Regions from separate parts of the Stenotrophomonas sp. YJH_SMC_37 genome, predicted to be linked through region 2. Evidence: predicted binding sites of a transcription regulator. Region 2 holds the regulator's gene; each other region holds the start of a gene.

The links. The regulator HrcA, encoded in region 2, represses chaperone genes, less so after heat shock. The targets are predictions, from matches to a motif close to TTNGCACTCNNNNNNNNNGAGTGCNAA.
Region 1: the regulator HrcA is predicted to act here: its motif matches at 1,413-1,439, upstream of rpoH (RNA polymerase sigma factor RpoH).
Region 3: the regulator HrcA is predicted to act here: its motif matches at 5,102-5,128, upstream of AC5P8J_RS13285 (co-chaperone GroES).

The regions. Positions count from the first base shown of each region.
Region 1 covers NZ_JCAFTG010000008.1:193,755-203,355, reverse strand. Annotated here, with positions in the region: gene AC5P8J_RS13480 (response regulator) at 1-462, shown strand, start outside; gene ung (uracil-DNA glycosylase) at 459-1,172, shown strand; gene rpoH (RNA polymerase sigma factor RpoH) at 1,451-2,326, shown strand; gene AC5P8J_RS13465 (RHS repeat domain-containing protein) at 2,677-3,648, shown strand; gene AC5P8J_RS13460 (DUF2247 family protein) at 3,655-4,137, shown strand; gene purD (phosphoribosylamine--glycine ligase) at 4,287-5,570, opposite strand; gene purH (bifunctional phosphoribosylaminoimidazolecarboxamide formyltransferase/IMP cyclohydrolase) at 5,631-7,214, opposite strand; gene AC5P8J_RS13445 (CDP-alcohol phosphatidyltransferase family protein) at 7,439-8,056, shown strand; gene AC5P8J_RS13440 (bifunctional alpha/beta hydrolase/class I SAM-dependent methyltransferase) at 8,091-9,601, shown strand, end outside.
Region 2 covers NZ_JCAFTG010000001.1:32,920-42,520, forward strand. Annotated here, with positions in the region: gene pdxY (pyridoxal kinase) at 1-700, opposite strand, end outside; gene AC5P8J_RS00150 (MFS transporter) at 1,394-2,593, opposite strand; gene AC5P8J_RS00155 (AraC family transcriptional regulator) at 2,666-3,463, shown strand; gene dnaJ (molecular chaperone DnaJ) at 3,523-4,644, opposite strand; gene dnaK (molecular chaperone DnaK) at 4,799-6,721, opposite strand; gene grpE (nucleotide exchange factor GrpE) at 6,903-7,418, opposite strand; gene hrcA (heat-inducible transcriptional repressor HrcA) at 7,482-8,546, opposite strand; gene recN (DNA repair protein RecN) at 8,662-9,601, shown strand, end outside.
Region 3 covers NZ_JCAFTG010000008.1:158,467-168,067, forward strand. Annotated here, with positions in the region: gene AC5P8J_RS13260 (DNA alkylation repair protein) at 13-753, opposite strand; gene AC5P8J_RS13265 (MarR family winged helix-turn-helix transcriptional regulator) at 750-1,250, opposite strand; gene AC5P8J_RS13270 (serine hydrolase domain-containing protein) at 1,416-2,579, shown strand; gene AC5P8J_RS13275 (hypothetical protein) at 2,653-2,919, shown strand; gene groL (chaperonin GroEL) at 3,034-4,683, opposite strand; gene AC5P8J_RS13285 (co-chaperone GroES) at 4,768-5,055, opposite strand; gene AC5P8J_RS13290 (endonuclease) at 5,367-7,157, shown strand; gene cutA (divalent-cation tolerance protein CutA) at 7,226-7,564, shown strand; gene AC5P8J_RS13300 (protein-disulfide reductase DsbD family protein) at 7,561-9,601, shown strand, end outside.

The sequences.
Region 1 (9,601 bases), on a different contig from region 2:
TTCATCCGTGGCTATGTGCAGCCGCAGACCATCCCCGGCGCCACCATCCTCTATATCGAGGACAGCCGCGTAGTGGCCGAGGCCACCAAGCGCATGCTCGAGCGGCAGCAGTTGAACGTGCTGCACGTGGTCAGCGCCGAAGAGGCCTTCACCCTGCTCACCGCCGAGTCGCTGGGCCGCAGCCGCCACCGCATCGACCTGGTGCTGACCGACGTCACCCTGAAGGGCGAGCTGAGCGGCCGCGACGTGGTGCAGCGCGTGCGCGTGGACTTCGGCTACGGCAAGCGCCGCCTGCCCGTGCTGGTGATGACCGGCGACGGCAACCCCCACAACCAGACCGGGCTGCTGCAGTCCGGTGCCAACGACCTGGTGCTCAAGCCGATCGAGGAGCGGCTGCTGGTCACCAAGGTGCTGTTCCAGCTGCGCCTGGCTCGATTGAATGATGGACCTTTATTGCGATGATCGATGAAGTAACCGACACCCCGACGATCCAGCTGGAACCGAGCTGGAAGCAGCACGTCGGTGAGTACCTGTTGCAGCCGCAGATGCGCGAGCTGTCGGCCTTCCTGCGCCAGCGCAAGGCCAGCGGTGCGGCGGTGTTCCCGCCCGGGCCGCAGATCTTCGCAGCGTTTGACGCCACGCCGTTCGAGCAGGTGAAGGTGGTGATCCTCGGCCAGGACCCGTACCACGGGCGCGGCCAGGCCCACGGCCTGAGTTTCTCGGTACCGCCCGGCGTGCCGGTGCCGCCGTCGCTGCTGAACATCTACAAGGAGATCGAGAGCGATCTCGGTATCCCGCGCCCGGACCACGGCTGCCTGATCCCGTGGGCGCAACGGGGCGTGCTGCTGCTCAATGCCGTGCTGACGGTGGAGGAGGGCAAGGCCGGCGCGCACCAGGGCCGTGGTTGGGAAGGCTTCACCGATCATGTGGTGGACGTGCTCAACCGCGAGCGCGAAGGCCTGGTGTTCATGCTCTGGGGCGCCTACGCGCAGCAGAAGGGCAAGGTCATCGACACCCGCCGCCATCGCGTGCTGAAGGCCCCGCATCCGTCGCCGCTGTCGGCCCATCGTGGCTTCCTCGGCTGCCGCCATTTCTCCATGGCCAACGAGTACCTGCAGCGCCGCGGCCAGGCCCCGATCGACTGGTCGCTGCCGCCGCGCTCGGCGCTCTGAGCGCCGGCGAGTGGCCGGGCCTGAACGCCGGGCAACGTTCCCCGTCCTGAATGGGCCTCCGGAACGGCGCGTTCAGCTCCGCTTGACCGGAATCGGCAGGTTTTCAGTGGGTAATTGCTTGAATTCCAAGGGATTGTGAATCCCGAAAAGCGTGCTCGCCACTGTCATCAAATCGCGCTACGGTAGGGTTCTGTTTGGGACCAGTGTTGCATCAATAGGATGCTGGAACTTTTTCCTCCTTTAGCAGTCCAAATCCCGGACTGCTAAGATGGGTGCCTATGAGCCAGAACACCTCTACTGCCCTTGTGGCAAACAATCTCCCGATTCCCAGTGCGCTCGGTTCGCTGGACGCCTACATCGGTGCCGTGCACCAGATTCCGGTGCTGTCGGTCGATGACGAACAGGACCTGGCCCGTCGCTTCCGCGACGGCAACGATCTGGACGCCGCCCGCGAGCTGGTGCATTCGCACCTGCGCTTCGTGGTGCACGTGGCCCGCGGCTACAACGGCTACGGCCTCGCCCTGGGCGACCTGATCCAGGAAGGCAACATCGGCCTGATGAAGGCGGTCAAGCGCTTCGACCCGGACATGGGCGTGCGCCTGGTCTCCTTCGCCGTGCACTGGATCCGTGCCGAAATGCACGAGTTCATCCTGAAGAACTGGCGCATCGTGAAGGTCGCCACCACCAAGGCGCAGCGCAAGCTGTTCTTCAACCTGCGCAAGTCGAAGACGCGCCTGGGCTGGATGAACGCGGCGGAAGTCAGCGCGGTGGCCAAGGATCTGAACGTGTCCGAGCGCGAGGTCATGGAAATGGAGTCGCGCCTGTCCGGCCGCGATATCGGTTTCGATGCGCCGTCCGACGAGGACAACGAACACGCACCGCCGTCGCCGGCTGCGTTCCTGGTTGCCGATGATGAAGACCCGTCGATGGCCTACGAGCGCGAGGACAACGAAGACAACCAGATGCAGCTGCTGCGCGAAGGCCTGGCCGAATTGGATGCGCGTTCGCGTGACATCATCCGCCGCCGTTGGCTGGATGCCGACAGCAAGGTGACGCTGCAGGAACTGGCAGACGAGTACGGCGTGTCGGCCGAACGCATCCGCCAGGTCGAGGCGAATGCCCTGAAGAAGATGAAGGCGCTGTTCACCGCGTAAGGCATGGATCTTAGGTTCGGTTCCTATTTCCGGAACCCGTTCTGATGAAATGCCCCGGCGTTGGTCGGGGCTTTTTTTGTTCGGCCGGCATGGCAGTTGGTAATGCAGGCCGCTGATCGGCTGCTTCAGTAGTACCAGCCCATGGCTGGCAGTCATGCGCTTCCGGTGGCCGTTCAAGCCCTCGCGAGGTTCATAGCCAAGGGCCTGGTCCAATTCAGAATGGTCCCTTTGGCCTCAGTCCTGGAGTTGGACTCCGATGACTGCCTTCCTGTGCTATGAATGCCAAGCCTTGCTTCAAGGCTCTTTCATGGATTGGAATGATGCGCAGGTTCGGGAGAACTGCAGGCGGTGTGTCCACCCGCTTCGGGGCATTTGAAGGTCGAACTCGCAAGCTTGGTGTCATAGGCGCCTGGCTGTGCTGCTTGCTGCTGATGGGCCTTGGCCTGTCACCATCCGCAATCGCCCAGACAACGATCACATACATTCACACTGATGCCCTCGGCTCGGTTGTGGCCGAAAGCGATGCCAACGGCAACGTCATCAAACGATATGACTACGAGCCCTACGGGGCCGTGGTAGGCGGTCAGGTCACGGATGGACCTGGGTACGCCGGACATGTGAGTGACTCGGCCACAGGGCTGAGCTACATGCAACAGCGCTACATGGATCCACAATTGGGTGTGTTTTTGTCAGTGGACCCAGTCACCGCTCACCAAAAGCCAGTTGAGCAGTTCAATAGGTATCGGTACGCGAACGGGAATCCCTACAGGTTCGTCGATGCGGATGGAAGGCAGGCCGCAGAGCGATTCGTTGAGCAGCATCGGAGGGATATTGCTGCCGGAAATGGCGCCGTATACGAGCCGATGAGACCGGCCGCAATCGCTGTTACAGCGGCAATGGCTGCCCCAGTGCTGATCGAAGCTGGCATGGTTGCGATGGCCAATCCAAGTGTCATATCAGCAGCTACCAGTATCGCTGCTGATATCGCAGGAGTTACAGGTGCCGGTGGAGCAGGTGTGGCGGCATCCAATGCTCTGAGTGTTGAAGGTCGGGCACTTCTGAATTCCCGACCTGTGGGAAGTGCACTCAAAGCCGACGCTGGGCACAATTCGGCGACCTTTATGCGAGAGACGGCTGCAGAAGCGGGTGTTCATACTCCGTTGACAGGGGGTGACGGCGTGGTCCGCACTCTGACGCAGCTGCCAGGTGAACTCAATGGAAAGGCCGGTCGATTTGAATACATAGTCGACAAGGCTGGCGACTTGACCCATCAAAGATTTGTGGAAGGTGGCAGCATGAACGGAATACCAAACAAGAAGTGAGTGTCCATGAGAACGTATGACTCTATTCAACCCTATGGACCCTGGAATCAGACCGAGGTGGCATGGGCACTGGGGCGCCATCTGATTGACTTTGAGGTTGTGAAGCACTGCGCGTCGGAGCAGAAGGAACTGGAAGGGAAGTTCAATCTGAACGCCTTGATTGAAAGGCTTGAAGGGGTTCTTCCCGATGAGCGTAATAGCGTAGCTGCGCAGTTGGCGGCATTCGATAAGAACTCAAACGAGGATGAGATTCTCAGAAGATGGCTTGTTGCATTTCTCGCGGACGCCTACGCCAAGCGCGATGAGATTGCTGATCCGCTCGGAGAGGTTGAGAGGATCTACGCTGATTTTGATTACCCGGAGTCTCTGGGGAGCTTTGTCAGGTACATGCCAGCTTCTGATGGGTATGATCCGTCTGCTCACTCACATGAGCAGAACGTTGCGCGGCTCTTCGAGAACTGGAAACGTTATCTTGACTCGGCGAAATAGCGGATTCAATCAGCGTAATTTCCTTCGCTTGACGTGCGTCGCCTCTTCCCGAAGCGCACCGTCCCGGCTTCCATGCCGAGGACGGTGAAGACTCCCAGAATCCGTGATCTGGTTCCATGCAGGAGGCTGCGTGGTGGATCTATCAGGCCTTACCCCTCACGCGCGATCGCGCGCCAGCCGATGTCGTTGCGGTGGAACTCGTTGGCCCAGCTCACCTTGGCCACGCCGGCATAGGCCTTCGTCTGCGCATCACGCACGCTGTCGCCCAGTGCGGCCACGCACAGCACGCGGCCGCCGGCACTGACCACCTGGCCCTGCGCATCCAATGCCGTACCGGCATGGAACACCTTGGCGCTGGCCGGCACGTCGCCGAGGCCGGAAATCACATCACCGGTGATCGGCGATTCCGGGTAGGGCTTCGCGGCCAGCACCACGCCCAGTGACGGGCGCGCATCCCACTGCGCTTCTACCTGGTCCAGGCGGCCATCAATCGCCGCTTCCACCAGCTCGACCAGGTCCGACTGCAGGCGCAGCATCACCGGCTGGGTTTCCGGATCGCCGAAGCGCACGTTGAATTCAATTACCTTCGGCGCGCCGCTGGCATCGATCATCAGGCCGGCGTAGAGGAAACCGGTGAACGGGATGCCGTCGGCGATCATGCCCTGCACGGTCGGGTTCACCACTTCGCGCATCACGCGTGCATGCACCTCCGGCGTCACTACCGGCGCCGGCGAGTACGCGCCCATGCCACCCGTGTTGGGGCCGGTGTCGCCGTCGCCGACGCGCTTGTGGTCCTGCGAGGTGGCCATCGGCAGCGCATGCACGCCGTCCACCATCGAAATGAAGCTGGCTTCCTCGCCATCGAGGAATTCCTCGATCACCACGCGGGCGCCGGCATCGCCGAACGCGTTGCCGGAGAGCATGTCACGCACCGCGTCTTCGGCCTCGGCCAACGTCATTGCGACGATCACGCCCTTGCCGGCGGCGAGGCCATCGGCCTTGACCACGATCGGCGCACCCTTCTCGCGGATGTAGGCCAGGGCAGCGTCCACGTCGGTGTGCACGGCATAGAACGCGGTGGGGATGTTGTGGCGGGCCAGGAAGTCCTTGGCGTAGGCCTTGCTGCCTTCCAGCTGCGCGGCGGCGGCGGTCGGCCCGAAGATGCGCAGGCCGGCGGCGCGGAAGCGGTCGACCACGCCGGCCACCAGCGGTACTTCCGGGCCGACCACGGTCAACGCCACGCCTTCGGCCTGGGCCAGCGCCAGCAGGCTGTCGATATCGGTCACCTTCACCGCCACGTTGCGGCACTTGTCTTCGCTGGCGGTACCGGCGTTGCCGGGCGCCACGATCACTTCGGTGACACGGGAGGACTGGGCCAGCTTCCATGCCAGGGCGTGTTCGCGGCCGCCAGAGCCGATGACGAGGATCTTCATGGGACAGGGTTCTCGGGTGCGGAAAAGAAAGCCGGGCAGGGCCCGGCTTGGTGATGCGGATCAGTGGCGGAAGTGGCGCACGCCGGTGAACACCATGGCCAGGCCATGTTCGTCGGCGGCGGCGATCACTTCGGCATCGCGCATCGAACCGCCCGGCTGGATGACCGCCTTGATGCCGGCGGCAGCGGCGGCATCAATGCCATCGCGGAACGGGAAGAACGCATCGGAGGCCATCACCGAACCTTCCACCACCAGGTTCGCATCGGCGGCCTTGATGCCGGCGATGCGGGCCGAGTACACGCGGCTCATCTGCCCGGCACCGACACCGATGGTGCGGTTGTCCTTGGCATAGACGATCGCGTTGGACTTGACGAACTTGGCTACCTTCCAGGCGAACAGCAGGTCGGTGAACTGCTTGTCGGTCGGCGCCAGCTTGCTGACCACCTTCAGCTCGTCGCGGGTCATGCCGCGGTTGTCCGACGACTGCAGCAGCAGGCCCGAGCCGACGCGCTTGCTGTCGAAGTTGTTCAGGCCATCGCCATGCGGGATGCGCAGCACGCGCACGTTGGCCTTCTTCTGCGCGTACTCCAGCGCGGCCGGCTCGTAGTCCGGGGCAATCAGCACTTCCACGAACTGGCGGTCCAGGATCACCTTGGCGGTGGCGGCGTCCAGCGGCGTGTTGAAGGCGATGATGCCGCCGAAGGCGCTGGTCGGGTCGGTGGCGTAGGCCAGCTCGTAGGCATCGCCGTTGCCGGCACCGACGGCCACGCCGCACGGGTTGGCGTGCTTGACGATGACGCAGGCCGGCGCATCGAACTGGCGCACGCATTCCCACGCCGCGTCAGCATCGGCCAGGTTGTTGTAGCTCAGTTCCTTTCCCTGCAACTGCTGGAACGTGGCCAGCGTGCCCGGCACCGGGTACAGGTCGCGGTAGAACGCGCCGCTCTGGTGCGGGTTTTCGCCGTAGCGCAGGTCCATCACCTTCACGAAGGTCGAGTTCATCTGTGCCGGGTACTCGGCACGCACCGGCACGGCGGCGTCGGTGGCGGTGACCGCCGACAGGTAGTTGCTGATCGCCGCGTCGTACTGGGCGACGCGGTTGAACGCGGCCACCGAGAACGCGAAGCGGGTGGCGGCCGACAGCTGGCCGTCGTTGGCGTCCAGCGAGGCCAGCAGTTCGGCGTACTGCGACGGGTCGGTGGCCACCGCCACGCGGGCGAAGTTCTTGGCTGCCGAACGCAGCATGGCCGGACCGCCGATGTCGATGTTCTCGACCGCGTCGGCCAGGGTGCAGTCGGCCTTGGCGGTGACCGACTCGAACGGGTACAGGTTCAGCACCAGCAGGTCGATGGCACCGATGCCATGCTCGGCCATCACCGCATCATCCAGGCCCGAACGGCCCAGCAGGCCACCGTGCACCATCGGGTGCAGGGTCTTGACCCGACCGTCCATCATTTCCGGGAAACCGGTGACCTCGGCCACGTCCTTCACGGCCAGGCCCGCCTCGCGGATCGCCTTGGCGGTGCCGCCGGTGGACAGCAGCTCCACGCCGCGTGCCGCCAGCGCAGTGGCCAGCTCGACCAGACCGGTCTTGTCGGAAACGGAGAGGAGGGCCCGGCGGACGGGCAACAGATCAGCAGTCATGGGACGGAATCGGCAGCGGAGCGGGGCCGATATTGTAGGCGGTGGGGGCCGGTGGCGGGCGCCGCAGGGGCAGATTTGCCGTGGCAGTTGACGTAAAGGCGGGTCGGGCACATCGATCCGGCCCGATCCGGGGGCTGGGCTGCGGACCGGAGCAGGGTTGTTGGAATCTGCCAACGATGGGGTAGGCTGTGCCCCGCACTGCCAAGGATCAGCGGGTACGGATCATGTCGATCTACGCATTGAAAGGACGTTTCCAGGACCTGTTGCGTCCGGCCGTACGCGGTCTGTTCCGCATGGGGATCACTGCCAATACGGTGACCGTGGCCGCTGCCGTGGTCTCACTGCTGGTGGCCGCGGCCGTGTGGTGCTGCGCGCCTGCCCAGCCTCTGCTGTACCTGCTGCTGCCGTTGTGGATGCTGCTGCGCATGGCGCTCAACGCGGTGGACGGCATGCTGGCGCGCGAATTCGGCCAGCAATCGCGGCTGGGCGCCTATCTGAACGAATTGTGCGATGTGATCGCCGATGCGGCGCTGTACCTGAGCCTGCTCAGCGTACCCGGCGTGCGCCCGGAGGCGCTGTGGCTGCTGGCCTGGACGGCGGCGCTGAGCGAGTACGCCGGCGTGCTGGGGCTGATGGTCGGTGCCAGCCGCCGCTATGACGGCCCGATGGGCAAGAGCGACCGCGCCTTCGTGATCGGTGCGCTGGGCTTGCTGCTGGCCTTCGGCTGGGGCGGTGCACTGACGGCCAGCGGCGTGGCTGCAGCCATGGCAGTGTTGTGCGTGCTGACGATGATCAGCCGCGTCCGTCGCGGACTGCGGGAAGCGGCGGTTTCGCCGAATTAATCAAGCAGATACAAAAAGACAATCAGGAGATTGCATGCGTCAGGCGCAGGAACGGGAATTCCACAGCTTCGACCAGGTACCGCTGTTCTACCGGTACTGGGCGGGCACCACCGCAACCCCGGCCACCAAGGCCATCGTGCTGCTGCACCGCGGCCACGAGCACTCCGGCCGGGTCACCCACCTGGTCGATGAGCTGGACCTGCCCGACACCGCCTTCTTCGCCTGGGATGCGCGCGGCAATGGCCGTTCGCCGGGCGCACGTGGCGATGCACCGGGCTTCCCGGCGCTGGTGCGCGACCTCGATAGCTTCATTGCCCACATCGGTGCCGAGCACGGCATCGCGGTGGAAAATATCGTGGTGATCGCGCAGAGCGTGGGCGCGGTGGTCGCCGCGACCTGGGTGCACGATTACGCGCCGCGCCTGCGTGCGCTGGTGATGGCTTCGCCGGCGTTCAAGGTGAAGCTGTACGTGCCGTTCGCGCGCCCGGGCCTGGCCTTGATGCAGAAGCTGCGCGGCAACTTCTTCGTCAACAGCTATGTCAAGCCGCAGTGGCTGACCCATGATCCGGCGCGGGTGGAAAGCTACCGTACCGATCCGCTGATCACCCGGCCGATCTCGGTGCGCGTGCTGCTGGGCCTGTACGAAGCGGCTGACCGCATCGTCGCCGATGCGCAGGCCATCAGCGTGCCGGTGCAGCTGCTGGTGTCCGGTTCGGACTTCGTGGTGCACCGTGGCCCGCAGGATCGCTTCTATGAACGCCTGTCCAGCCCGATCAAGGAGCGGGTGCATCTGCCGGGCTTCTTCCACGACACGCTGGGCGAGCGCGATCGGGCACCAGCACTGGCGCGCATCCGCAGCTTCATCCAGACGCGTTTTGCCGAGCCGCTGCGCGAACTGCCGCGGCGTGACGCGCACCGTCATGGACCGACCTTCGAGGAATCAGAGATCCTGGCGTGGCCACCCGAACGCAACAGCCTGGCCGACCTGCGCTGGCGCGTGGTGCGCGGCGGCCTGCGCTTCGGTGGCACGCTGTCCGAAGGCATTGCGCTGGGCCTGAAGACCGGTTTCGATTCCGGCAGCACGCTCGACTACATCTATCGCAACGAAGCGCGCGGCAAGGGCCCGCTGGGCCGCATGGTCGACCGCAATTACCTGGACGCAATCGGCTGGCGCGGCATCCGCATCCGTGGCCAGCACCTGCAGGAACTGCTGCGCGATGCCGCCCAGCGCCTGCGCGGGCAGGGCACGCCGGTGCGCGTGCTGGACGTGGCCGCCGGCCATGGCCGCTATGTGCTGGAAGCGCTGGGCCAGGGCGAACAGCGCGCCGACCGCATCGTGTTGCGTGATTTCAGCGACTTGAACGTGACCCAGGGCCAGGCGTTGATCGAGCGCCTCGGTGCAGCCGACATTGCGCGCTTCGAGCAGGGCGATGCGTTCGACCCGGCACAGCTGGCCACGGTGGACCCGGCGCCGACGCTGGCGGTGGTGTCCGGCCTGTACGAGCTGTTCCCCGACAACGATGCGGTGCTGCGATCGCTGCAGGG
Region 2 (9,601 bases):
CCACGTCCACTGGCAGCAACGGCGAGGTCCAGCGCCAGGTTTCCTCGCGGCCAACGGCCAGGGTTACCAGTTCACCCGGGGTGCCGCCCACGCTGTGCGCGATCACCCAATGCGGGCCGCGATCCAGCAGCGTGCGCGCGGCGGCGATGGCATCGGCCTCGGCCAGCGCTGGCATGCCGGTCAGGCGATTGAGTTCAAAGGCGTTCGGGGTCACCAGCCAGGCATGGGGCAGCAGGCGCTCGGCGAAGATCGCTTCCAGGCCCGGTTCCACGTACGGGCCGGTGTGGGTGTCACCGATCACCGGGTCCAGGCAATAACGCAGTTGCGGGCAGCCCGGCAGGATCGCGTCCAGCCAGTCGGCGAAGGCGGCACCGTTGGCGGTGCTGCCGAAGTAGCCGGACACCAGCATCTTCGCGCGTTGCGGCAGGCCGCGCTCGTGGCTGCCGAGCAGCAGGTCGGCGAACCAGTCGGCCGGCAGCACGCGGCCACGCGTGGTGTCGTAGAACGGCGCGTTGCTGAGCAGCACCGTCGGAATGCTTGCCACACGCACGCCCAGCGCGCGCATCGGCGGGATTGCCGCGCTGTTGCCGGCATGACCGTAGACGAGTTGCGACTGGACCGAGATGACATCGATCGGCGACGGACCGTCGGGCCGCTGGCGGCGGCCGTGGACCAGGTGGTTATCAAGGGATTCGCTCATGGCCGCATTCTACGCCCAAGGGGGTTTTCGGCAGGGCTTGCAGCCCTGCACCTGCCGAAGGCGAAGCCGAAGCAAGATCAAGAGCCGCATTCCGTGGGATGGCGGGGCGGTGTGGGTGGTCAGGACACGCCGTAAACCCATCCATGGGGGCTCGATGGCGCCATCCATGGCGCCAACGGTCCTGCCCACCCACACCGCCCCGCCTCTGACAGATTCCCGCGACTGTTGGTGGGTGCCGACCGTTGGTCGGCACATCTGTGGGATACCGAAATAAATCGGGGTCAGATCCGTTTTCCTTCGGAAAACGGATCTGACCCCACGAGCTGTTCCGACAGATCGCGGAAAACTGTCGAAGGCGGGGTGGGCCCGGTTGAGGGGGCGAGAGCCGCATGGGCCCGAGGTATGCCTCGGGCGGGTTGGGCAGGACGCCCAACCCCGGTCTTGCCGTGTGGGCAGGACAGCGCACACGAGCAAGCGGCAACTGAGCTTACATGGGTGAGGGCGCTTTGCTTGCGAAGCACCGCTTCGCAAGCGCCCGAACGCACAGCCGCCAGCGGCTGGGCCGGGCCCCGGAGGGGGACTTGCAGCGTCCCCCTCAACCGGCCCCACCCCGCCACCCCACGGATAGCGCGCTTCGGCTGTTGCCGTTGCCTCTGCGGGTGCAGGGCTGCAAGCCCTGCCAACCAAAACCCCTCAGTGAGCAGCAGGCCGCGACGGCGGCAGCCACGCCGCCACGATGCCCAGCAGCGGCAGGAACGCAGTCAGCTGATAGACGTACTCGATGCTGGTCTTGTCCGCCAGCAGGCCCAGCACGGCGGCACCCAGCCCGCCCATACCGAACGCGAAACCGAAGAACAGGCCGGACACCATGCCGATCCGGTGCGGCATCATTTCCTGCGCATAGACCACGATGGCCGAGAACGCTGAGGACAGCACGAAACCGATCAGCACCGCCAGCACCGTGGTCCAGAACAGATCGGCATGCGGCAGCATCAGTGCGAACGGCGCAACGCCCAGGATCGAGGTCCAGATGATCGGCTTGCGGCCGATGCGGTCACCCAGCGGGCCGCCGAGGAAGCCGCCGGCCGCGGACGCCACCAGGAATGCGAACAGGTGCAGCTGCGCCTGTGCCACCGGAATGCCGAAATGGTGGATCAGGTAAAAGGTGAAGTAGCTGCCGATGCTGGCCATGTAGAAGTACTTGCTGAAGATCAGCACCAGCAGGATCGCCAGCACCTTGGCCACGGTGCGCGGCGGATGGCGCGGCGCCGTCGAGGCGGTGCTGGCCGGGCGCGGGATGCCCAGGTGCAGCGCGTACCAGCGGCCGACATAGGTCAGCAGCGCGATGCCGATCAGGGCGGCGCCGGCAAACCACGATGCGGCATGCTGGCCATACGGCACGATCACCGCCGCTGCAATCAGCGGGCCCAGCGCGGTACCGAAGTTGCCACCGACCTGGAACACCGACTGCGCGAAACCATGGCGACCGCCCGAGGCCAGCCGCGCGATGCGCGAGGCTTCCGGATGGAAGATGGCCGAACCAATGCCGACCATCGCCGCCGCCATCAGCACCACCGCGTAGTTCGGTGCGAAGCCCAGCAGCAGCATGCCGCACAGGGTCGAGGCCATGCCGATCGGCAGCGAGTACGGCGCCGGGCGGCGGTCGGTAGCCATGCCGATCAACGGCTGGAAGATCGAGGCGGTGAGCTGGTAGGTCAGCGTGATCAGGCCGATCTGGGTGAAGCTGAGGTTGAAGCCGCCCTTGATCACTGGATAGATGGCCAGGATCAGCGACTGCATCATGTCGTTGACGACATGCGAGGTGGAGATGGCGGCCAGCACGCCGGGGGCCACCGGGCGTGAGGTGGTTGCGGGAGAAGCCAGGGTCGACATGGATACAGTCAGGTTGGGGGCGAGCCACGCATGCTACGGTGACCTCCCCCTCCCTTCTGCCGCGTTCGGGTCATGGCATATCGCAAAAAGGACATCCCCTGCCAGGTCCGCGAGACCGCGCCGTGGAACGAGGTTCCGGTGCACCGCCCAGTGACCTGCCGCGCCCGCCATTACAAGCCCGGGACCCACATCGCGCCCCACCGGCACCGGCGTCACCAGCTGGTGTTCGCCATGTCCGGACTGATGGTGGTGCGTGCAGACGGCGGCCGCTGGGTAGTGCCTTCAACCCGCGCGATCTGGGTCCCGGCCGGCACGGCCCATGCGGTGGACTGCGTCGCCGAAGTACACATGCGCAGCCTGTACGTGGAGCCGGACTTCGCGCCGCAGCTGCCGGACGAAGCGTTCGCGGTACAGGTGGCGCCGCTGCTGCGCGAGCTGCTGCTGGCCGCCAGCCTGATCGAGACCGCGCATGTGGACGACAGCCGCGACGGCCGCGTGGTGCGCCTGCTGCTGGACGAGCTGCACCGCATGGACGTGCTGCCGCTGCACCTGCCCTCGCCCACCGACCCGCGCCTGCAGCGGATCTGCCAGCACATCCAGAAGCATCCCGGCGACGACGCCACGCTGCAGGATTGGGCGCAGGCCCTGCAGGTGGACGTGAAAACCATCCAGCGCCATTTCGCCAGCGAACTGGGCATGACCTTCGGGCAGTGGCGACAACAGGCGCGGCTGCTGGCCGCACTGGAACGGCTGGCCGTCGGCGACAAGGTCATCGATGTCGCGCTGGCGATGGGTTACGACAGCCCAAGCGCGTTCACCAGCATGTTCAAGCGGCAGCTGGGGCAGACACCTGCGGCGTTTTTCCGCTGACCGCATACGAAAACGCCGGGCATGGCCCGGCGCTACCGTTCAATGCTTGCGTTGAGAACTCAGGACGTCATGCGGTCCCAGAAGCCCTTCACGCCATCGATGAAGGTGGCCGACTTCGGCGAATGCTTGCGCGCTTCCTCACCAACGAAGGTGGCTTCGAACTGCTCCAGCAGCTTGCGCTGCTCGTTGGTGAGGTTGACCGGGGTCTCCACCACCACACGGCAGTACAGGTCACCCTCGCTGCGGCTGCGCACCGAACGTACGCCCTTGCCACGCAGGCGGAACAGCTTGCCGGTCTGGGTCTCGGCCGGGATGCGGATCTCCGCCTCGCCGCCGAGCGTGGCCACGCGCACGGTGTCACCCAGTGCCGCCTGCGAGATGCGGATCGGCACTTCGCAGTGCAGGTCGTCGCCATCGCGCTGGAAGATCGCATGCTCGCGCACGCGCACTTCCACGTACAGGTCGCCCGGCGGCGTACCGGCCGGCCCGGCTTCACCCTCGCCCTGCAGGCGGATGCGGTCACCGGTATCGACGCCCGCCGGCACCTTCACTGACAGCACCTTGTCTTCCTCGACACGGCCGTTGCCATGGCAGGTCTTGCAGGGCTTGGCGATGATCTGGCCACGGCCGCCGCAGTTGTGGCAGGCCTGCTGCATGGCGAAGATGCCGCGCTGGATGCGCACCTGGCCACGGCCATGGCAGACGTTGCAGGTCTCGACCTTGCCGTCCTCGGAGCCACTGCCATCGCAGTCGCTGCACTCGGCCAGGGTCGGAATCTCGATGCGGCGCTCGACGCCGCGCACGGCTTCTTCCAGGTCCAGCTCCATCACGTAGCCGATGTCGGCGCCGCGACGGGCCTGGCGCGGACCACCGCCGCCACCAAAGATGTTGCCGAAGATATCGCCGAAGATATCGTTCATGTCCGGGCCGCCCGGACCACCGCCGCCCATGCCGTGCTCGAACGCGGCGTGGCCGTGGCTGTCGTACATGCGGCGCTTGTTGCCGTCGGACAGTACTTCGTAGGCTTCCTTGCACTCCTTGAAGGAGGCTTCGGCCGCCGTATCGCCCGGGTTGCGGTCCGGGTGGAACTTCATCGCGCAGCGACGGTAGGCCTTCTTCAGCTCTTCGTCGGTGGCGGTGCGGGCAACGCCCAGCACTTCGTAGTAATCGCGCTTGCTCATATCGTGAATCGGGTTCCGGAACGTCGGGATTCGTCAAAGCGGAAGAGCGGAACCAGGTCCGCTCTTGCGTCGGGCGCCCCGACACGCCGGTGGGCGGTCAGGACCCTGATGCGACAACGGGACGCTGGTGGCCAGCGTCCCGCGTCGGTCCGGATCAGGACTTCTTGTCGTCCTTGACTTCGGTGAACTCAGCGTCGACCACGTCGTCCTGCGCCTTGCCGGCATTGCCGGCGTCGGCACCCGGGGCACCGCCCTGGTCGGCCGAAGCAGCGGCGAACAGCGACTGGCCAGCTTCTTCCAGTGCCTTCGACTTGGCTTCGATCTGTGCCTTGTCGTCGCCCTTCATCGCGGTTTCCAGGTCAGCCAGCGCTGCCTCGACCTTGCCGATGACATCGCCGCCGACCTTGCTGCCGTGCTCGGTGATCGCGCTGCGGGTGCCGTGGATCAGGGCGTCGGCCTGGTTGCGGGCCTGCACCAGTTCCTGGAACTTCTTGTCTTCTTCGCGGTTGGCTTCCGCGTCGGCGACCATGCGCGCGATCTCCTCCTCGGACAGGCCCGAACCGGCCTTGATCTCGACCTTCTGTTCCTTGTTGGTCTTCTTGTCCTTGGCCGACACATGCAGGATGCCGTTGGCGTCGATGTCGAAGGACACTTCCACCTGCGGCAGACCGCGCGGGGCCGGCTCGATGCCGGACAGGTCGAACTTGGCCAGCGACTTGTTGAAGCGGGCCTGTTCGCGCTCACCCTGCAGCACGTGCACGGTCACGGCCGACTGGTTGTCCTCGGCGGTGGAGAACACCTGCGAGGCCTTGGTCGGGATGGTGGTGTTCTTCTCGATGATCTTGGTGAACACGCCACCCATGGTCTCGATGCCCAGCGACAGCGGGGTCACGTCCAGCAGCAGCACGTCCTTGACGTCGCCGCCCAGCACGCCGCCCTGGATCGCCGCACCCAGTGCCACGGCTTCGTCCGGGTTGACGTCCTTGCGCGGTTCCTTGCCGAAGAACTCGGTCACGGCCTGCTGCACCTTCGGCATGCGGGTCTGGCCGCCGACCAGGATCACTTCGCTGATGTCGCTCGAACGCAGGCCGGCATCGTTCAGGGCGACGCGGCACGGCTCGATCGACTTCCTGATCAGGTCATCCACCAGCGCTTCCAGCTTGGCGCGGGTCAGCTTGATGTTCAGGTGCTTCGGACCCGACGCGTCGGCAGTGACGTACGGCAGATTCACTTCAGTCTGCTGGGCGCTGGACAGCTCGATCTTGGCGCGCTCGGCAGCGTCCTTCAGGCGCTGCAGGGCCAGCGGATCCTTGCGCAGGTCGATGCCCTGGTCCTTGTTGAACTCTTCAACCAGGTACTCGATGACGCGGTTGTCGAAGTCTTCGCCGCCCAGGAAGGTGTCGCCGTTGGTGGCCAGCACTTCGAACTGCTTTTCACCGTCGACGTTGGCGATCTCGATCACCGAGACGTCGAAGGTGCCGCCGCCCAGGTCGTACACCACGATCTTGCGATCCTTGTTGTCGCCCTTGTCCAGGCCATAGGCCAGCGCGGCCGCGGTCGGCTCGTTGATGATGCGCTTGACGTCCAGGCCGGCGATGCGGCCGGCGTCCTTGGTCGCCTGGCGCTGGCTGTCGTTGAAGTAGGCCGGCACGGTGATGACCGCTTCGGTGACCTTCTCACCGAGGAAGTCCTCGGCGGTCTTCTTCATCTTTTCCAGCACCTTGGCCGAGATTTCCTGCGGCGCCATCTTCTTGCCGTCGCTGGTGGCCACCCAGGCGTCGCCATTGTCATGGGCCAGGATGCTGTACGGGACGTGGGCGATGTCCTTCTGCACCTCGCCATCGGTGAACTTGCGGCCGATCAGGCGCTTCACCGCGTAGAAGGTGTTCTTCGGGTTGGTCACGGCCTGGCGCTTGGCCGAGGCACCGACCAGGACTTCGCCGTCCTTGGTGTAGGCGACGATCGACGGGGTGGTGCGATCGCCTTCCGAATTCTCGATGACGCGGGCCTTGCCGCCGTCCATGATCGCCACGCACGAGTTGGTGGTGCCGAGGTCGATACCAATGATCTTGCCCATGGGGGAGACTCCTGAGGATGCTTGTTGGGGTCAGTCCGGCCGTTCGGCCGGTGGATGAATACGATGTGGGGGAGGCTCGTGGAACATTCAAGCCATCCTCCGAACGCTGTGTTTCCGGTCATCCGGCGCGTTCAGCGTCGGGTCGGGTGGCGGTGGCTGTCCGCCGCCCGGCCCCGCGGGATCACTCGGCGGCCACCACCACCAGCGCCGGCCGCAGCAGGCGCTCGTTGAGCAGGTAGCCCTTCTGGAACACGGTCACCACGCTGCCCGGGGCGGCGCCCGGGGTCGGGGCCTGGCTGATCGCCTGGTGGTGTTCCGGGTTGAACGGCTGGCCGATCGGGTCCAGCAGGACCAAGCCGTTGTCGGCAGCGACCTTGAGCAGCTGCTTGTAGGTCAGCTCCAGGCCTTCGCGCAGCGGGTGCGGGTCGTCGCCGGCGGCCTTCAGGCCGGCGTCCAGGCTGTCGAACACGGGGAGCAGATCGCCCAGCAGCTTCTCGTTGGCGAACTTGCGGGCCTGTTCGATGTCACGGGCAACGCGCTTGCGCTGGTTCTCCAGGTCGGCGCGCTCACGCAGGGCATCGGCCTTGACCTGTTCGATTTCGGCGCGCAGGCGCTCGACTTCGTCGTTGACGCCGGCGGTGGCGGCCGCATCGGCGGCACTCTGCTGGGATTCGATATCTGGCTGTTCGTGGTTCATGTCTGGGTCCCTGGCGGTCAAACTCCGCCTCCAACCACCCTAGTGTGGGCGGGATGCTGCGTTTCAAGCGTCGGATGTTCCCGGCGTGCGCGAGGCCGGTGAAAAGGCCGCGCCGAGCACATCGGCCGTGGCCTGGACCAGCGGGATCACGCGGTCGTAGGCCATCCGCTTGGGACCGATCACGCCCAGCACGCCCAGCACCTGGCCGTTGGCGGTGTACGGGGCGGTGACCAGCGAGACGCCCTGCAGCGGCATCATCCCGGTCTCCTCGCCGATGAAGATGCGCACGCCCGGCGCCTGGATGGTCCGCTCCAGCAGCTGCAGGATCTCGCGCTTGCTGGAGAACAGCTCGAACAGTTCGCGCAGGCGCTCCAGGTCAGACAGGTCCTGCACCCCCATCAGCCGGGTCTGGCCGGCCACCAGCATGTCGTCGGCCGGCGGCTGCAGGGCCTGTTCGGCCAGTTCGATGCTGTGCGCCAGCAGCTGTTCCAGTTCGGACCGGGCATCGCGCAGTTCCAGCAGCAGGCGGGTGCGGATCTCGGCCAGCGGCAGGCCGGCGAAATGCGCATTGAGGTAGTTGGCGACCTGCTCCAGCTGCCCCGGCGCAAACTCCTGGCGGGTCTCAATGACCCGGTTCTGTACCTCGTTGTCGGCGAACACCAGGATCGCCAGCACCCGCCGTCCGTCCAGCGCCACGAAATCGATCTGGCGGAAGGCGAACTGCTCCCGCCGCGGGGCGCTGACCACGCCGACGAAGTGGCTCATCGCCGACAACAGTTCCGAAGCGCTGCCGAGCAGGGCCTGGGTGCTGCCACCGCCGGCCAGCTCCTGGCGCAGCCGGGCCAGCTCGCCCTCGCCCGGCGGCTGCATCTGCAGCAGGCTGTCGACGAATACCCGGTAGCCGTGCGCGGTCGGTACCCGCCCGGCCGAGGTATGCGGCGAGGCCAGCAGGCCCAGGTCCTCCAGGTCGCCGAGGATGTTGCGGATGGTGGCCGGGCTGACCTCCAGCCCGGCCACGCGTGCCAGCGTCTGCGAGCCCACCGGCTCACCGTCCTGGATATAACGCGCGATCAGCGTGCGCAGCAGATGGCGCGCACGCGGGGCAAGCTGGTCGGGAGAACCGTGCATGGAATCAACCTGTGAGACACGGACACTAGATAATGGCGGCGCATCACCTTGGCAAGTCATTGGACCTCCCGCGCCCGCGTGCTAGCGTTGCGCGGCTGCTGATACCCCCTTACCCATGCTCAGACATCTTTCGATCAAGGATTTCGCCGTCGTCCGCGCTACCGAACTGGAGTTCGGGCCAGGCATGACCGTGGTTTCAGGCGAGACCGGCGCCGGCAAGTCGCTGATGGTCGACGCGCTGGGCTTCCTGTCCGGCCTGCGCGCCGACAGCGGCGTGGTCCGCCATGGCGCCGCCCGCGCCGAGCTTTCCGCCGAATTCGCGCTGGAGCAGCTGCAGGCCGCCCGCCAGTGGCTGGCCGACAACGAGCTGGACGACGAGGACCAATGCCAGCTGCGCCGCGTGATCCGCGCCGACGGCGGTTCCCGGGCCTGGATCAACGGCCGCCCGGTGACCCTGGCCCAGCTGGGCGACCTGGCCTCGTTGCTGGTGGAGATCCACGGCCAGCACGAACAGCAGGCCCTGCTGACGCGCCCGTCGCAGCTGGCGCTGCTGGATGCCTATGCCGGCAACGAGAACGAACGCCGCCAGGTACGGCGCGCCGCCGCGGCCTGGCAGGCACTGGTCGATGAATCGCTGGCGCTGTCGCAACAGGGCGACGTCAGTGACCGGATCGGCTTCCTCGAGCACCAGCTGCGCGAACTGGACCGGGAAGACCTTGAGCCGGAATCGATCGCGGCACTCGGCGCCAGCCACCGTCGCCAGGCCCACGCCAGCGCCCTGCTGAGTGCCTGCCAGGCGGCCAGCAACCAGCTCAACGGTGACGACGGCAGCTCCGCGCTGGACCTGTTGCAGCAGGTGCGCCACGAGCTGTCGCGCCTGATCGAACACGACCCACGGCTGGGCGAGGTGGACGGCCTGATCGAGAATGCCTCGATCCAGCTGCACGAAGCCCTGTCGCTGCTTGACCGCGTGCACGACGATCTGGATGCCGACCCGGAACAGTTCGAGGAGAACGAGCGCCGCCTCGGCCGCCTGCACGACCTGGCCCGCAAGC
Region 3 (9,601 bases), on a different contig from region 2:
CAGCATCCGGCACTACCGGAGCGAGCGCAGTGCGCGTTTGCGGATGTAGGCGTTGGCGTCGCTGTGGCGCTCGTGCTGCCAACGCGTGCACAGCACGCGCAGCCACTTCGGCTGAGTCTTGCCGGCATCATTGAGCCAGTTGCCGACCGAATCCTGCACGTAGCGTTCCGGGTCGTCAGCCAGTGCTTCCAGCATCGGCAATGCATGTTCAGGGTGCTGCTTGAACAGCGCGATATGTGTGGCCCAGACACCGCGCGGACGCAGTGCTTCGCAGGCGAAGCGGCGCAGGTACGGCGAAGTTTCCTGTGTCCACGGTTGCAGGTACTCAAGCGCCTGCATCGGCGCGGCAACGATGTCCGTGCGTAGCGCCAGCCACGCCCATTCGCGCACACCGAAGTGTGGATCGTCGGCCAGCGTGCGCATCTGCTGCAGCTTCTCTGCCAACGTCGCGCGGGCATCGCTGCCGATCAGGTAGCAGGCCCAGCCGCGCACGGTGTCGGACGCATGGTCCTGCCATTGCACGGGATCGCCCTGCCCCGCCTCACGCAGCAGTTGCGCAGCCAAGGCCATGCGCAGTGTGATGCCCTTGCCTGAAGCATCCTGCATGCGTTGCAGCGCTTCCGGTGCAAGCGCAGGCGCTACCACCTGCAGCAGCGCGGCGAAATCCACTGCCAGGCATTCGGCCAGATGGGTGGCGGCGACGCTGCCAGTGTTGAGGGCATGCAGCCGTTCCGCCGCAATCGCCGGGCTCATGCCGCAGGCTCTCGTCCGGCATCGGTGTGCTGCCAGACCTTATGCAGCAATCGCGACAGGTGCTGCTGTTCATCGGAGTCCAGACCATTGAACAGGCCACCGATCCACTGCGTGTGCTGGTCGAACAGCGTCTCGGCCAAGCGCTTACCCGGTCCCGTCAGTACGATCTGCAGGCGGCGGCCATCCTCGGCATCGCAGCGACGCTGCAGCAGTCCTTCGCGCTGCAGGCCATCCAACAGGCCACTGATGGTGGCGCGGGTCACGCCTGCGCGCTCGGCCAGCACGTGGGGCGGCAACGTGCCGCCGGCCCCATGCAACAGGAACAGCACGATGAAGCGACCCTCACTGAGCCCGTGTGGTGCCAGCCGGGCGGCGCAGTCGCGATCGATTGTCGAGGACAGCGACAGCAACTGGAAGCACAGATGCAGCTGGGCGACATTGGCGTGGCCGCGCCGCCGGGCCTCGTCCAGAAGGGCGCCATGCTTTGCCTCGAGCATCATGATTTCCGTTCTGTTTAGGCGCCTAATCATATTCACGCCACAACAGAATGCAAGACTGGCCGGGCCAGCCGCCGATCCACGCAGGGCGCGCTCCTGGCACAAGGGGTGGAAGCAGCCGAAGCTGCGGTAGCATCGCGCCACGTCCCGCCAGGAGGTCCACGCATGCGCCGTGTTGCCCTGTTGTTGCTGACGCTGTTCCCGCTGGCCGTGCTGGCCGCGCCGCCCCCGGTACCCACGCCGGCCCACATCGATGCCGAAGCCCAGCGCCTGATGCATGCCGCCCACGCGCGCGGCATGGCTCTGGCGGTGATCGATGGCGGCAAGGTGGTGCATGTGGCCGCCTACGGTGAACGCAACGCCGCAGGCGAGCCGCTGCGCACCGACACCGTGATGTACGCTGCGTCACTGACCAAGATGGCTTTCGGCCATCTGGTCGCACAGCTGGCGCAGGACGCGCGGATCGATCTGGATGCCAGCATCGCTACCGCCCTGGACAAACCGCTGCCGGACTATCCACCGGAACCGAAGAAGTACGCCGACTACAGTGTGCTGGCCGGAGATGCCCGCTGGCGCCAGCTCACCCCGCGCCTGCTGCTCAACCATTCCAGTGGCTTTGCCAACTTCGGCGTTCTGGAGCCCGATGGGCGCCTGAAGTTCCACTTCGATCCGGGTAGTCGATATGGGTATTCCGGAGAAGGACTGATCCTGTTGCAGTTCGTGATCGAACGCGGGCGGCTGGGCGAGGATGTGGGTGCGTTGATGCAGCAGCGCGTGTTCGATCGCTTCGGCATGGCGCGCACCAGCATGCTGTGGCGCGCGGATTTCGCCGGCAACCTGGCCGATGGCTGGACCGCCGAAGGCAATACAGAGCCGCACGATGAACGCAGCCGCGTGCGTGCGGCTGGTTCGATGGATACCACCATCGCCGATATGGCCCGTTTCGCCGCTGGCTACGTGCGCGGCGATGGATTGTCAGCGGCGATGCGCAGGGAGCTGGTGCGGCCGCAGCTGCAGATCACCACCGCCAGCCAGTTCCCCACCCTGCAGCCGGAGCTGCCGAAGGCGCAGCAGCGCAAGGACCTGGCGGCTGGCCTGGGCGTGGTGACGTTTCTCGGCCCGCAGGGCGCAGGCTTCTACAAGGGCGGCCACGACGATGCGGTGGGCAATACGCTGGTATGCATGGAGCAGCACCAGCGCTGCGTGGTGATCCTGGGCAACGATGTGCGGGCAGAGGCGGCCTTCCCGGCCTTGGTGGCGTTCGTGCTGGGCGACACCGGCGTGCCGTGGCAGTGGGAGTACGGCGCGGCGAAGGCGTTTGTCAGATGATCGAAGCGTTACCGTTGCACACAGGTCCCGCAGTCGTGCAGCATGCAGACACGGATGCAATGCAGGAGACAGGATGAATCGCCCAGAGATCGATGCCATTGCCGAAGCGGTGTTGAAGCCGGGTGCACGACGTCTGTGCATCGCTGCACGCCATCGCCAGGCGGCACATCGGCAGCGACGTCAGCGGGTGGGAGCCGGCGCCAGTCTGATCGGCATGGCGGCGGGCCTGCTGCTTGCGTCGATCACGGAGCTGCCGTGGGTACAGGGCATGATCGCGGGAGGCGCACTGGCCCTGCTGGTGGCCCACCTGTGGCTGCAGCGGCGCGAGGGCCGCGCGTAGATCCCCGCCTGGGAGCGGCATCCACGCATGGCGTGGATCTACTTTGATTCCGACCGGCCACAAAAAAACCCCGCCTTCCGGCGGGGTTTTTCATTGCAGGGTGACAGCGGGGACTTAGAAGTCCATGCCGCCCATGCCACCCATGCCGCCCATGCCACCGGCGCCGCCCATGGCCGGCTCGTCCTTCTTCGGAGCTTCGGCCACCATGGCTTCGGTGGTGATCATCAGGCCAGCGATCGAGGCGGCGTTCTGCAGCGCCGAACGGGTCACCTTGGTCGGGTCCAGGATGCCGAACTGCAGCATGTCGCCGAACTCGCCGGTGGCCGCGTTGTAGCCGAAGCTGCCGGTGCCTTCCTTGACCTTGTTGATGATGACCGACGGCTCGTCACCGGCGTTGGCAACGATCTCGCGCAGCGGGGCTTCCATCGCACGCAGGGCAATCTGGATGCCGTGGTTCTGGTCTTCGTTGGCGCCCTTCAGACCGGCCAGCGCGGTGATCGCGCGGACCAGGGCAACACCGCCGCCCGGGACCACGCCTTCTTCAACGGCTGCACGGGTGGCGTGCAGGGCGTCGTCGACGCGGTCCTTCTTTTCCTTCATCTCGATTTCGGTCGAGGCGCCGACCTTGATCACGGCAACACCGCCGGCCAGCTTGGCCACGCGTTCCTGCAGCTTCTCGCGGTCGTAATCGGAGGAGGTGTCCTGGATCTGGGTCTTGATCTGCGCCACACGGGCATCAACGTTGGCCTTGTCGCCGACGCCGTCGATGATGGTGGTGTTCTCCTTGGAGACCTGCACCTTCTTGGCGCGGCCCAGGTCCTTGATGGTGGCCTTTTCCAGCGACAGGCCGACTTCTTCGGAGATCACGGTGCCGCCGGTCAGCACGGCCATGTCTTCCAGCATCGCCTTGCGACGGTCGCCGAAGCCCGGGGCCTTGACGGCCACGACCTTGACGATGCCACGGATGGTGTTGACCACCAGGGTCGCCAGCGCTTCGCCTTCGACTTCCTCGGCCACGATCAGCAGCGGCTTGCCGGCCTTGGCGACGCCTTCCAGCACCGGCAGCAGGTCGCGGACGTTGGAGATCTTCTTGTCGTGCAGCAGGATGAACGGGTCATCCAGGTCAGCGGTCTGCGACTGCTGGTTGTTGATGAAGTACGGGGACAGGTAGCCGCGGTCGAACTGCATGCCCTTGACCACGTCCAGCTCGTTGTCCAGGCCCGAGCCTTCTTCAACGGTGATGACGCCTTCCTTGCCGACTTCCTTCATCGCGTCAGCGATGATCTGGCCGATCGACTCGTCCGAGTTGGCCGAGATGGTACCGACCTGGGCAATCGCCTTGTCGTCGGCGGTCGGCTTGGAGATGTTCTTCAGCTCGGCGACGGCGGCCGACACGGCCTTGTCGATACCGCGCTTGAGGTCCATCGGGTTCATGCCGGCGGCCACGGCCTTGGCGCCTTCGCGGATCAGGGCCTGGGCCAGCACGGTGGCGGTGGTGGTGCCGTCGCCGGCGTCGTCGTTGGTGCGCGAAGCAACTTCCTTCACCATCTGCGCGCCCATGTTCTCGAACTTGTCAGCCAGTTCGATTTCCTTGGCGACGGAGACGCCGTCCTTGGTGATGGTCGGGGCGCCGAAGCTCTTTTCCAGCACGACGTTGCGGCCCTTCGGGCCCAGGGTGGCCTTGACGGCATTGGCGAGAACGTTGACGCCGCGCACCATGCGCGAACGGGCATCTTCACCGAAACGGATATCCTTGGCAGCCATGTGCAGTTACCTCATCTGGTAGCGCCGGGCCATGCCCGGCGGCTGGGTGTTGGAATCAGGGGATGGAACAGGTCGCGCCGGGGCTCAGCCGATGACGGCGAGCACGTCGTCCTCGCGCAGGACCTTGTATTCGACGCCTTCGCTCTTGTACGAGCTGCCGGCGTACTGGCCGTAGATGACCTTGTCGCCGACCTTCAGCGACGGCGCGCGCACGTTGCCGTTGTCCAGCGGCTTGCCCGGGCCGACGGCCACGACCTCACCCTTGGTGGACTTTTCCTTGGCCGAGTCGGGGATGACGATGCCACCGGCGGAGATTTCGTCGGCTTCGATCGGCTTGACCACAACGCGGTCGTGCAGCGGCTTGATGCTCATAGGAGACCTCTTAAGTGATTGATTGGTCTAAAAAAGTCCGGCGATGTTAGCACTCGCCCCAGGCGAGTGCCAGAACCGCACGTGAAGAAACCCGACAACGTCGGGAGCAGGGCAGAGATGGAGCCCCGCCGCCCCCTTTCAAGGGCGGAATGAAAAAATTTTTCCACCCGCGCGCCTCGGCCAGGGCGTCGGTCCAGATCAATTTCGGTGACAAGCGTCGCACTGTCAGACATCTGACGTTCATTTACGACAAAGTGTCACTGGATCGGCCTTAGGCTCGGTCCGGCATTCCCAATCACAAGGAGGAGTCGATGCGATTGCTGTCCCCGCTTGCCGCAGCCTGCCTGCTGGCGCTGGCCGCTGCGCCGGCCCAGGCCGAGGTCTTCATCAACGAACTGCACTACGACGACAGCACCGCCGCCGGTGACGTCGGCGAAGCGATCGAGGTCGTAGCCACTGCCGGTGAGGACCTGTCCGGCTACCGCCTGTACCTCTACAACGGCAGCAATCCGTCCGCCGCCACCGTCTATGCCAACAACCCGGTCCCGGCCGGCACCGCCGCCGGCTGCGGCAGCGCCACCATCGCCGTGGTCAGTTACCCGACCAACGGGATCCAGAACGGCCCGACCGACGGCATCGCCCTGGTCGATGCCAGTGGCAAAGTGGTCCAGTTCCTCAGCTATGAGGGCGCCATCACCGCCTCCGGTGGCCCCGCCGCCGGCATGACCAGCCAGAACATCCCGGTAGCCGAGACCAACAGCACCGCGCCGGGCACCTCGTTGCAGCTGACCGGCAGCGGCAGCCAGTACACCCACTTCACCTGGGCCGAATCGGCCGGCCAGACCTTCGGCAGCTGCAACAACGGCCAGACTTTCAGCGGCGGTGGCACGCCAGGCCCGAACACGCCGCCGTCGGTGTCCACCACCACCCCGGCGCAGGGCAGCAGCACCTTCCCGGCTGCGGCCGATCTGGAAGTGGTGTTCAGCGAAACCGTGAACCTGGCCAGCGGCGCGTTCGCGCTGAGCTGCGGCACCTCCGGCAGCGTGCCGCTGACCTTCCCGGCCAGCGGCCGCAGCGTGAAGCTGTCCACCAACACCGCGCTGGTGGCCGGTGAAGCCTGCCGCTTCGACATCCGCGCCGCGCGCATCACCGACCTGCAGGGCGCACACCCGGCCGCCGACAGCCGCATCGCCTTCACCGTGGCCAGCACCGGCGGCAATCCGGACCCGGGCAACCCGGGCGTGCCGGCCGGCTACTACTCCAGGGTCAACACCAGCAGCCCCAGCCAGCTGCGCTGCTCGCTGCACGCCACCATCAAGGGCCATACCGCCTACCCGTACAGCGGCTCGGGCACCAATACCTGGACCATCCTGGAAATCGCCGACGAGGATCCGAACAACCCGAACCGCATCCTCGATGCCTACCGCAACCGCAGCTACGCCAAGGTCAGTGATCGTGCGGGCACCGGCAGCGGCCTGACCTACAACCGCGAGCACACCTGGCCGAACTCGCTGGGCTTTGCCACCACCACCGGCGACAAGGGCCTGCCGTACGCCCCGTATACCGACACCCACATGCTGTACCTGACCGACGCGCAGTGGAACGCCGATCGTGGCAACAAGCCGTTCGGCAAGTGCGACGCCAGCTGCGGCGAGCGCGCCACCGAGGCCAACAACGGCCAGGGTGGCGGCAGCGGTGGCTATCCGGGCAACTCCAACTGGGTGCGCACGCCGGACGGCAACACCGGCACCTTCGAGGTGTGGGGCAAGCGCAAGGGCGACATGGCGCGTGCGGTGATGTACATGGCGATCCGCTACGAGGGCGGCAAGGATGCGGCGACCGGCCAGTCCGAGCCGGACCTGGAGCTGACCGACGACCGCAGCAAGATCGTCAAGACCAGCAGCTCACCGGCCTACATGGGCCTGCTGTCGACCCTGATCGACTGGCACCTGTCCGACCCGCCGGATGATGCCGAGCGTGCGCGCAATGACGTAGTCTACAGCTTCCAGGGCAACCGCAACCCGTTCATCGACCACCCCGAGTGGGCCACCCCGGCCCTGTTCACCTCGGCCAAGCCGGCCACCTGCCAGCTGGCCAACTGACCGCGCAACGCAGCGGTCCACGGCCGCCGCCGGGCCCTGGCCCGGTGGCGGCCCTATACTCGATGGTCATGTCGACCGTCGATCCCGTCCTGCTGCTGTTGACCACCTGCCCGGACCGGGCCAGTGCCGAGCGCATCGCGCACGCGCTGGTCGGCGAGCGCCTGGCCGCGTGCGTGACCCGCCTCGATGGCGCGCAGTCGACCTACCGCTGGCAGGGCGAGGTGACCACCGACGCCGAGCTGCAGCTGCTGGTGAAAACCACCGCGAGCCGCGTCGATGACGCAATCGCCCGGATCGTCGAACTGCATCCGTATGAACTCCCGGAGTGCATCGCGGTCGAAACCCGGGCCGGCCTGCCGGCGTATCTGGATTGGATCCGGGCACAGACCCGGGAGGACACTGATTGAAGACTCTGTTTGCGCGTGGCGCTGCCTTGTGCGCCCTGTTGTGCCTTTCGCTGCCCGCCTTCGCCCTGGATGAGAAAGACCTGCTGCCGGTGGACCAGGCGTTCGCATTGACCGCCACTGCCCCCGAACGTGGCCAGGTGCAGCTGCAGTTCAAGATCGCGCCAGGCTATTACCTGTATCGCCACCGCACCAGCGTCAAAGCCGACCCGGCCTTCAATGCCGGCGCGCTGCAGATGCCCAAGGGCGACAAGCACCACGACGATTTCTTCGGCGAGGTCGAGACCTATCGCGAGCGCCTGCTGGCCACCCTGCCCGGCACGCCGACCGACGCTGCCGGCACCATCAGCCTGGAAGTGCGTTATCAGGGCTGCGCCGATGCCGGTGTCTGCTACCCGCCGCAGAAGCGCGTGGTGCAGGTCACCCTGCCGGGCGCCGGTGCGGCGGCGGTGCCTGCCGCGCGTGCCGGTGCGGCCAGCCCGTTCAATAACCCGCTGGCCGGTGCCGGCAACAGCGGTGGCCTGCGCCTGCCGGGCGCGGCCAACAACAGCCAGGCCCTGCCGCTGCCGTCGGAACAGGCGTTCGGCTTCGATGCCATCGCCAGCGACGGCAACACGCTGCTGCTGCGCTTCAGCCCAGCGCCCGGCTATTACCTGTATCGCGACCGCACCTCGCTGAAGCTGGAAGGCAGCGCCGGCGTGCTGGCCGGCAAGCCGCGCTGGCCAGCCGCGCAATCGCATCGCGACGAGCACTTCGGCGATGTCTCGGTCTACTTCAACCAGGTGGAAGTACCGCTGCCGCTGCGCCGCGCTGTCACTGATGCCGTCGACAGCACCCTGGTGGTGACCTTCCAGGGCTGCCAGACCGATGGCATCTGCTACCCGCCGATGACCCGCCGGGTGAAGCTGTCGATTCCGGCCGGCAAGGTCAGCGCCAGCGCCGACCAGGCGCCAGCGCGCAATGACGTGATCAACCCGCTGCCTGCTGCAAACGGTGCACCGCGCGAAGCCGCCAACGGCGCCCCGCTACGCCTGCTGCCAACCGTGCCCAACACGGATGCAGCGGCACCGGCCGCCGCAGGTGGCGCCACCGCCAGCAGTGAATTCGCCACCGATGCACAGGGCGACAATGCGCTGCGCACGCGTCCGCCGGTGACGACGCCGAATCCTGATCGTTCGTTCGTCTGGGTCCTGCTGCTGGCGCTGGCCGGTGGCCTGGTACTGAACCTGATGCCCTGCGTGCTGCCGATCCTCTCGCTGAAGGTGCTGAGCCTGGCGCAGAGCGGCGAAAGCGCGCAGCGCGCACGCAGCCACGCGCTCTGGTACACGCTGGGCGTGCTGGTCGCGTTCGCCGTGATCGGCGCGTTGATGGTCGGCCTGCGCGCGATCGGCAATGCCGTCGGCATCGGCTTCCAGCTGCAGCACCCGGGTGTGGTGGCGGCGCTGGCCTACATCATGTTCGCGGTAGGCCTGAGCCTGTCCGGCGTGTTCACCCTGGGCGGCGGCATCGGCAATCTGGGCCAGTCGCTGGCCAGCCGCAGCGGCCCGGCCGGTGACTTCTTCACCGGTGCGCTGGCCTGCGTGGTCGGCAGTGCCTGCGTCGGCCCGTTCATGGGTGGCGCGATCGCCTATGCGTTCATTGCCCCGCCGCTGAAGGCGATGACCGTGTTCCTGTTCCTCGGCCTGGGCCTGGCGCTGCCGTTCCTGCTGATCGGCTTCGTGCCGGCGCTCGCACGCCGCCTGCCCAAGCCGGGCCCGTGGATGGAAACGCTCAAGCACGTGCTGGCCTTCCCGATGTATGCCACCGCGCTGTGGCTGCTGTGGGTGCTGGGCAAGCAGCGTGGCGTGGATGGCATGGCGCTGGTGCTGGGTGGCCTGCTGCTGCTGGCGTTCGGCCTGTGGCTGTTCGAGCGCAACCGCTGGACCGGCTCGCGTGCGGTGACACTGCTGGGCGTACTGCTGGCGATCGGCGCGCTGGTGCCGGCCTGGGGTGTGACCCAGCTCGCACCGCCGGCGCGGGCCGCACAGGCCGCCAGCGACA